Regions from separate parts of the Paenibacillus sp. FSL F4-0097 genome, predicted to be linked through region 2. Evidence: predicted binding sites of a transcription regulator. Region 2 holds the regulator's gene; the other holds the start of a gene.

Region 1 (4,487 bases), 3.1 Mb from region 2:
GCCACTAAGAGCAAGCTTTTCCATAATTTCATATCCGTATGTTTCCTCTTCATCAATGATTGCAAGAAGACATCCCTCAAGCACCCCTCTAACCATTTGAGTGAACACGTGCATTCCTCCAATTGTAGCCTCTAGCTATATTGTTCAACAAGGTACTGAGTAAATAAATAGGTAGCTTGTATTGCAAGCTACCTATTAAATACTATCCAATTGTTACTTGTAATGCAAGTCAAGATATTATCATTTGAGGAATATGTTTTTTGGAAAGTTACTTTATTTCGTTAATAATAGAACATACTGTAGCAATTGACGAGCGTAGCCCCTAGGCTCCGCTATAAAAAAAATCGTGAAGATCATCGTGGTCACACTTTTGGTCACAGTGCTTATTTTTTTCATGACGATGACACGAATACATAAATAAACCGCCCTGTTCGCAATGTTGCTAACAGGGCGGTTTGCTATGTCATAGAGGGCAGCTTGAAAGTTAGCAGTCAACCGGCACTCTACAAGTTATCTTGCACGTTTTTAAGTCTACCTTATTAATAGAGCAGTTACACAAAAAATAAGATTACTCTGCTACAACTTGTTTGCCTGCAATCCGGCCGAATGTGAAGATATCAGCGATGGCATTACCGCCAAGACGGTTTGCACCATGAATGACCCCTGTTACTTCACCTGCAGCGAACAGCCCAGGGATGACCTCGCCTTTTTCATTCAATACGCGAGTCTTCTCGTCGATCACCAAGCCGCCCATTGTATGGTGAACGGAGGGTACAGCTTTTTCGATGTAGTAAGGGCCTTTTTCAAGAGATTTCAATCCACCGCGATGTTTGAAATCAAGGTCATTACCTGTTTTCGCATAATCATTTACTTTATTAATCGTTTCTTTCAAAGTGTTCACGTCGATTTTGAAGAAATCAGCTGCCTCCTCAATCGTATCGGCTTTAAAGAGCAAGCCTTGTTTAACGAGTTGATCGTATTCGTCTTGATGAACTTCTATCGTTTTACCGATATCCTCAATACCTTGGTTCCATAATTGATACGTATATCCGCCCGTTTGGGCAAGAATTGCTTTAGAAATAACGTCTCGACGTTCTAATTCCTCAACGAAGCGCTTGCCTTCTTGGTTAATCAGGATCGCACCATCGAAGCGGGAATCTGCAACCAGGGAAATAACACCTGTCTCAGGATTACAGATTGGATACGTTTGAATACTCTCCATGTTTGTCAGTTTGGCGCCAATCGTTTCTGCCATAACGATACCGTCACCTGTAGATCCTGGTGTATCGGTAGACATATATTTTTCATCCATTTTAGGGTTATACTTCTTACGCATCTCTACATTGGATCCAAAACCACCGGTAGCGATGATGACGCCTTTGTTCGCATGGAATGTGATCTTGTCGCCAGTACCCGAAGTCGCAGTTACACCTGTTATTTTGCCGCTTTCGTCCTTCAGCAAGGTTTCGGCTTTCATATTCGTTTTGATCGTGATTTGATCAGCGTCTGTTTTGGCTTTTAACTTAGTAATCAATTCAACACCTGTATGACCTACAGGAATCAACGCACGTTTTCTGGAATGGCCTCCAAATTGGAACAGATGATCAGGTAAGAACTCTACCTTGATATCATCGCGCAGCCATTCGGCAGATGCTAGAGCATTGTCGGCAAGAATACGAACCATCTTTGGATCCCCGAGGTTGTCTCCGCCTTTCATCGTATCATCATAGAACAAGTCAGCCGTGTCATCAGTGATGCCAAGAGCACGTTCAACCCAGTTGTCCGGCGCATTCATCTCACCACCGGAGATCAATGTGTTGCCGCCAACAGCTGGCATTTTCTCGAGCAGAACTACATTAGCTCCAGCGCTCTTCGCTTCGATAGCCGCACTAAAGCCAGCACCCCCGGCACCGATGACGACAACATCATAGGTTTGCTCGACTTCTTCTTTGTCTTTGCTTCCACTGACTGCAGCGCCAGCGACAAGGGTAAGTCCAGACTTCGTAATTGCATCTTGAATGGCTTCGAGATATCCTTTGCTTGTAACTGTAGATCCGCTAATGGCATCAACTTTTGCGCTGTTAGTTGCCATGACATCTTGCTTGAGCTGCGTATAAACAGGTTCTGCAAGTACTTCATTTTCCTTATGCTCTGTCACTTTAATGTCAGTGATCTTGTTATCTAATAAGGAGACTTGTACTTTAATATCGCCATGTTTACCTTGCCCAACTCCTTCAAAGACTTGAACTCCGTTTGCATCTGCAGCGGGTTCTGCATCTTTACCGCCGCAGGCAGCAAGCGTGAACATAAGACTGAGGACTAGTAGAATAGATAACAGCTTTTTCGTGTGAGTTCGCATAATATCTCCTTCATTCTGTTGTGAATTGGTTACATACACTAGGGAGAGGAAGATTTGCTAGACAAATCCTTTATCTCTAGCCTAGACATGAATGGTGTTTCATGTGAAAATATGCACAAGACCTATTATAGATTTAGTACAGCATTATGTATTTGCACAGATTAGTGTTTTTTTGTCTTTTTCGGGCATGTAAGAAACGGATATTGTGAAGGGCTATGATTACAATGAAATCAATTCACTTAAAAATTACATTAATCGCAGGAAGCTGCTTCTTGCTGCTGTTTATTGCATTGCTTGTAACAATATATTTGGAGATGAACCATACGGTTGTCCCTTTGAATAAGAATTTAACGCAGCAAGTGGTTAATGCACGCAGCGACCAGATCGATTATTGGTTTAATCAGCGCATCGGTGAGATAGACATGCTTGCTTCTCTAGCTTCGGACCATCATTGGACACGAGATGAATTGCTGCAAGAGATCGATAAGTTCGAGGCGAAGAAGCAAGTAGAGTACGAATCCATACGAGTGGTGGATATTCACGGAAATTCCTGGTCAGCAAAGGACAAGCCTTTTTCGATACTAAACCGACCCTACTATCGAAAACTGCTGAATTCAGATACCAATTATGTGGTGAGCAATCCGATCGTATCCAAAGCGAATGCAGCCGAAATCGTCGTCATTCTTTATCGCGTGAATCCATCGGTGAATGATGAGGTAGCTTATATTGCCGCAGCCGTCTCCGTCAAGAAGATGAGGGAGATTGCTCAAGATGTAATGCTATATGACCAGTCAGGCCAGCTTATCGTCGATTGCAGAGAGCTGGGTGAAGAAGATGGAGCGGAGGAGGCAGCAGATAAGAAGAACATGAGTGTATTTGAGGCTCCAATTCAAAATGTGGAAGGCTGGAAGTTAGTACTCAAAGTACCGAATTCAAGTCTATCGTTAGCGGTGATCAAAACCCAGCGGACTGCATTGCTGGTAGGTGTTCTTATCGGTAGTGCGTTTATCGTCTTTCTGGTGCTGCTTGCTTCTTCCATTATTCGTCCAATTCAGTCGCTTCGCCAGGTAATGGAAAATGTGCAGAACGGCAACCAAACCATACGAGCAGATGTTACGCGCTCGGATGAGATCGGCGATCTTGGACGAAGCTTCAATGACATGCTTGTTCAATTATACGCTGTGGAGCAGGACCGAAAGGAGATGGAACTCAGACTGATTCATGAGCAGATCAAGCCGCACTTTTTATACAACACATTGGATACGATCCAGTGGATGGCAACGGAACATGGAGCAGACAATGTGGTGGAGATGGTGGAAGCGCTTAGCGCGTATTTCCGATTAGGGCTTGGCACAGGCAGTCCCTACATTCTGCTTGATCAGGAGTTGTATCATGTCGAGAGTTATCTTCATATTCAAGGTGTGCGATATGAGGAGATTCTGGACTACGAGCTTCGATATGATGAAAAGCTTGCTCAGTGCCAAGTCGTTCGCTTCATGCTGCAGCCTTTGGTGGAAAATGCGATTTATCACGGGATTAAGCCACTTGGGGATCAAAAGTGCAAAATTTCGATTACAGCATATAAACAGGCCGATTATTTGGTCATTAAGGTTGAAAATAATGGGGTTATGATTCCCGAAGAGAAGCTTGAACAGATGAATCAAGCCCTTCTTGATGATACATATGATCGTTCTGCCACAGGCTTTGGGCTATACAGTGTAAACCATCGCATTCGACTAGCTTACGGAGTGCCATATGGCCTTGCAGTGAAGAGCGAAGATGGCATTACCGTTATGGTCATTCGAATACCTTTGGACGGGGAGTGGAATGAAGATGTGGAAGATTGTCATCGTCGATGATGAAACGATCATTCGCAAAGGCTTGCGACAATACATTGAGGAGAGTCCGTATCTTTTTGAGGTTGCAGGAGAAGCGAAAAGTGCAAACGAAGCATTGAATATGGTGGAGGAAGCCCCACCACATGTATGTCTTGTGGACATCAACATGCCGAATATGAATGGGCTCGATCTGATGAATATATTGCGCGAACGCTGCCCGTCGGTTCTGGTTGTCATCATCAGCGGGTACGATAACTTTGAATATGCGCGTCAAGCCGTGCAACTGCAAG
Region 2 (4,487 bases):
CCTCCTCTCAAAGATGACAAAATATAAAGCTCAGTATAATAATTTATAGCTACTTGAGAGCTCATCAGAGAGACTGAAGTCTCTTATTGCTGTTCTAATTACAAGTAGTAGTATATCACAGGTGTATATACTAATTTCAAAATAAATGTGAATATATTTAAAATTTAATTTTTTAAATATTTCCATCAATACCAAATATATTCCTCGTTTTCGACAAAATCGGCCTTGATTTTTAATCAATCGGCCTATTTTTGTATGTGAATTTAAGAGAATATTCGGTGATAACCACCCATTCAGTATATCACTTAGTATATCACTTTTGTACATCAAATAAATGTAAACAAGCGAACTTATAATAAGTTCGCTTGTTTACATTGCCACCCTTAATTTCCTTATGTTCGGCTTAACTTTTAGGTAAACTGTAACCTTCACCCATTCGGGACCCATCCGAAAACCGATAAAATTGATAATAATACCGACCGCTCTGTTTATAAAAAAGCTGCCAAGCATACTCTCCGTTATATACTCCCGGCAGCAAGCGTTCAATCGTTATGTCCGGAAGATCAGCTTTGATAATGCCGCGTATTTGGGCTTCTGAGGTTCCTTTACTTAGTTCCTCAGCAAACACTGCGTCGTCGCCTTCAGCAAATTTTCCATCTACCGTAAAGCGGACCCAGACCATAAGAGCAGTCCCGGCTTCATTTTTTCCTGTTAAAACCCAGTACACTGCATTTTCATCCCAAACCGATTTTTGTGCTTTGGTTACCTCTGTTAGACCCGCTCTGGTTTTGGCAACATCCTTGGCGATATCCCGCTCGTTCCATTGATCTTTCATAATATAGGCATAGAACTGGATAAGTCCAAACCCCAGGAGCAGAATCAGAACTGACCCCAGGAGGATCCATTTTTTCCTTTTCTTCAAGGTACAGCTCCCTTTCTAGTAATATATCTTTTTTGATTATATAACACACCCGCGTGTTTATCCAAAATTTCATAATTTTCTAGCTTTCCCAGCCTTAAAATGTACAAAAGGCCGCAACTTTTGCTAAAAGCAAAAAGTCGCAGCCTATTATTTATTCGTTATTCTCCAGACTTAACGCTTCAATAAACCTTCGAAGGCTTCTTGCGCTTTACGCCGGATAGCTTCCTCATCCAGGGTTAAGCATTGTCCATGCTTGATGACCTGTTTACCATTCACCCACACATGCTCAACATCCTTAGCGCTAGCAGAGTAAACTGCATGAGACAACAGATCTGTGTGTGGCAGCAAATGCGGCTGATCTATATCAATTGCAATGAAATCAGCTTTCATCCCAACAGCAAGTCTACCTACATTATTTAAAAAGATGGACTGGGCGCCATATTCTGTAGCCATACGTAGAGCTTCTGGAGCTGGAACAGCCGTTGGATCACCGCTGACACCCTTATGAATGAGAGCTGCAAGCCGCATCTCTTCAAACATATCCAAGTTATTGTTGCTTGCCGCGCCATCCGTGCCAAGAGACACCTTCACACCAGCTTTTAGAAGATCAGTAACCCGAGCCACTCCGCTAGCCAGCTTCAAATTACTGCCCGGATTATGAGAGACACCCACATTATGGCGAGCCAAGATCTCAATCTCTTCATCATTTAAATGAACACCATGTGCAACTATCGAGGGACGTGTGAACATTCCAAGCTTCTCTAAGTGAGCTACAGGACGCAACCCGTAATCCGCCACATTTTGTTCCACTTCACGTTTCGTTTCGGACATATGCGTATGCATCGGTAAATCCAGATCATGCGCTGCCTGCACGAACTTAACCAGGAAGTCCGGAGGGCAAGTATAAGGGGCGTGCGGCGAGATCATAGTAGTAATTCTACCGTCAGCCTTTCCATGCCAGTTACGGGCAAAAGAAATCGCTTCCGCAAGCTTGTGATTCTGTACATCCTCTGGACATAACCCAATCACACCACGCATCAATACGGAACGGATACCTGATAACTCAGCTACCTCAGCTACTCGGTCCATATGATCATACATATCGAGGAAGGTCGTAGTTCCACCCTTCAGCATTTCCAATACAGATAAGGAGGTTCCCCAGTATACATCATCACCGGTGAACTTTTCCTCCATCGGCCACATCTTCTCCTGAAGCCACACTTGTAGCGCTAAATCATCTCCATATCCACGCAGCAAAGACATCGCCGCATGACCATGTGTGTTTACAAGTCCAGGCATGAACAGCAGACGGCTGCCATCAACCACTTGCACTCCAGCTTCCATCTGAGGCTCTTCTTTTCCTATGTAAGTGATTAAATCATCTTCAATAGTCATATATCCACTCAGAACCGGCTCATCCGTTCCCGGAGTCAGAAAATACCCGCCCTTAATTATCGTTTTATTGTTGTTCATGTTCGCTTTCTTCCTTTCCATCCCGCAAGTAATACGCAAGACTTTGCAGATCAGTTGTAAAATCAGCTGCATGCACCCGGATATTCGGTGGTGTCTTCAGAATCACAGGGGCAAAGTTCAAAATTGCTTCAATCCCAGAAGAAATGAGAATATCTGCTACATTTTGAGCTTCTGAATCAGGTACGGTAATAATGGCAATGCGAATACCTTGCTCACGAATCGTGCTGCCTAGTTCATCCATTGGTTGCACAGTAAGGGAGTTGATCTTACGTCCAACCTTAGGAGCGTACGAATCAAATATAGCGGTGATTTTCATAGTATCTTTGAGATATGCATTGTAATTAGACAAGGCATGTCCGAGATTACCTGCTCCAACTAAAGCTACATTAAGCTGTTGATCCAGCTTCAGGATATGACGGATTTTCTCAATAAGATACGTTACATCATAGCCGATACCTTTTCTGCCGAAGTCACCAAAATACGCTAAATCCTTACGAATCTGTGCGGGATTAAGATCAAGCTTTTGTCCAAGTTCCTGAGAGGAAACTGTTAATATTTCGCGATTCTGGAGATCATTCAAAAAACGCAAATACACAGGTAGTCTGCGAACAACGGCTTCTGATATTTTATCCGATTTCATATTTTTCCTCCTAAAAATAGTAATGTTCTTGTGAAAATCCATATTCAAACGTATACCTCTCCTTATTAAGGGCGGTACTGTAACTTACCGCCCTTAAGGATAAGGAGGAGCTAAACTGAAGACGAGCATTTTAAGAAGCGCCGCCATCCTCTAGCCATTCCGCTATGCGGGGGACCATTTGATCAGTCAGCATATGCTCCATTTTGGGACCAGGCAATGAATAAAGGAAATACTTCCCGTAATGAGATTCAATAACCCTTGTATCATAAACAATAACTATTCCGCGATCCTGCGCCGTGCGAACCAGTCTTCCGAATCCCTGCTTAAAGCGAATAACCGCTTGAGGAACAGACAATTTCATGAACGGATTCTTCTTCTGAGCCTGCAATAACTCCGACTTCGCTTCCGCCAACGGGTGATTCGGCGGTTGAAACGGAAGTCTCACGATGGCCAGGCAAGTCAGTGCTTCACCTGGAATATCTACACCTTCCCAGAAGCTGCTCGTCCCCAGCAGAACGGATGCTGCACTGTCCTGAAAGCGGCGGATCAGCTTGCTCCGGCTGCCACCTTCCACGCCTTGACCAAGCACCGTAATCTCTTGTGAGGCCAAAGCCTCTTTAAGCGGATCATATACCTGACGCAGCATTTTATAAGAAGTAAACAGAACCAGCATCCGCCCACGTGTTGTTTTGGCAGCTTCTGCTAACGACTGTACGAGTGTATCGACAAATCGAGCATCGCCCACACTGCCCTTCACACTAGGAAAATCACGCGGTATAACTAGAAGCGCCTGCTCGCGATACTTAAAGGGAGAAGGAAGGAGTGAGGTCATTAGACGTCCCTCTTCCGCAGCTTCGTTAAGTCCGAGATTATCAATCATAAACTGAAAAGATTTATCTACAGACAGCGTCGCCGAGGTAAGCACGATGCTTTTTTTCTTATCGAAGAACAACTCTTTAAGCTGGCTGCTAACATCCACAGGGACGGCATACATCTGCAGTGATTTGCTGCGGTAATTTCCATTTGCCTCCAGCCAATATACTACATTATCGTCATTCAGCCCCATAAAGAATCTTACTTGCTCACGTATGGAAGCCAAATCCTTAAATAAACCGCTAATATCAGTAACAAGACTGTCTGCTGAGGATTGGCTTTCCTGGTCACGCATCTCATTAAGCATTTTATCACCCTTACGGATGATGTCGCTTAACGTCAGATTCATAGTGTTCTCAAGCGCAACTAATTCATCCCAATCCTTCGACTTACGGGCGGGAAGCAAACGCATAACCAGTTGTCCCGCTTCCCCTGCTGCTGCATCACTGCGTTCCGGCAAAAGGCTGAACAGCTTGTCGCTGAGTGCATCCCAGGTTTCTTTGACAGTAAGCAGATCCGGGTAGATCCGATCGATGACTCCGCTCCATTCTGAAGCCTCTTCACTGCCTGACGACTGTA

What was found. The regulator Rex, encoded in region 2, represses fermentation and respiration genes when NADH is low (regulators of the CRP and FNR family bind a similar motif). The targets are predictions, from matches to a motif close to TTGTGAAATATTTCACAA.
Region 1: the regulator Rex is predicted to act here: its motif matches at 2,461-2,478, upstream of MHH86_RS03470 (flavocytochrome c).

Annotation. Positions count from the first base shown of each region.
Region 1 covers NZ_CP151965.1:788,550-793,036, forward strand. The annotation lists gene MHH86_RS03465 (PadR family transcriptional regulator) at 1-114, opposite strand, end outside; gene MHH86_RS03470 (flavocytochrome c) at 569-2,359, opposite strand; gene MHH86_RS03475 (sensor histidine kinase) at 2,584-4,218, shown strand; gene MHH86_RS03480 (response regulator) at 4,193-4,487, shown strand, end outside.
Region 2 covers NZ_CP151965.1:4,596,909-4,601,395, forward strand. The annotation lists gene MHH86_RS20615 (DUF5590 domain-containing protein) at 404-922, opposite strand; gene MHH86_RS20620 (amidohydrolase) at 1,094-2,395, opposite strand; gene MHH86_RS20625 (redox-sensing transcriptional repressor Rex) at 2,382-3,035, opposite strand; gene dinG (ATP-dependent DNA helicase DinG) at 3,166-4,487, opposite strand, start outside.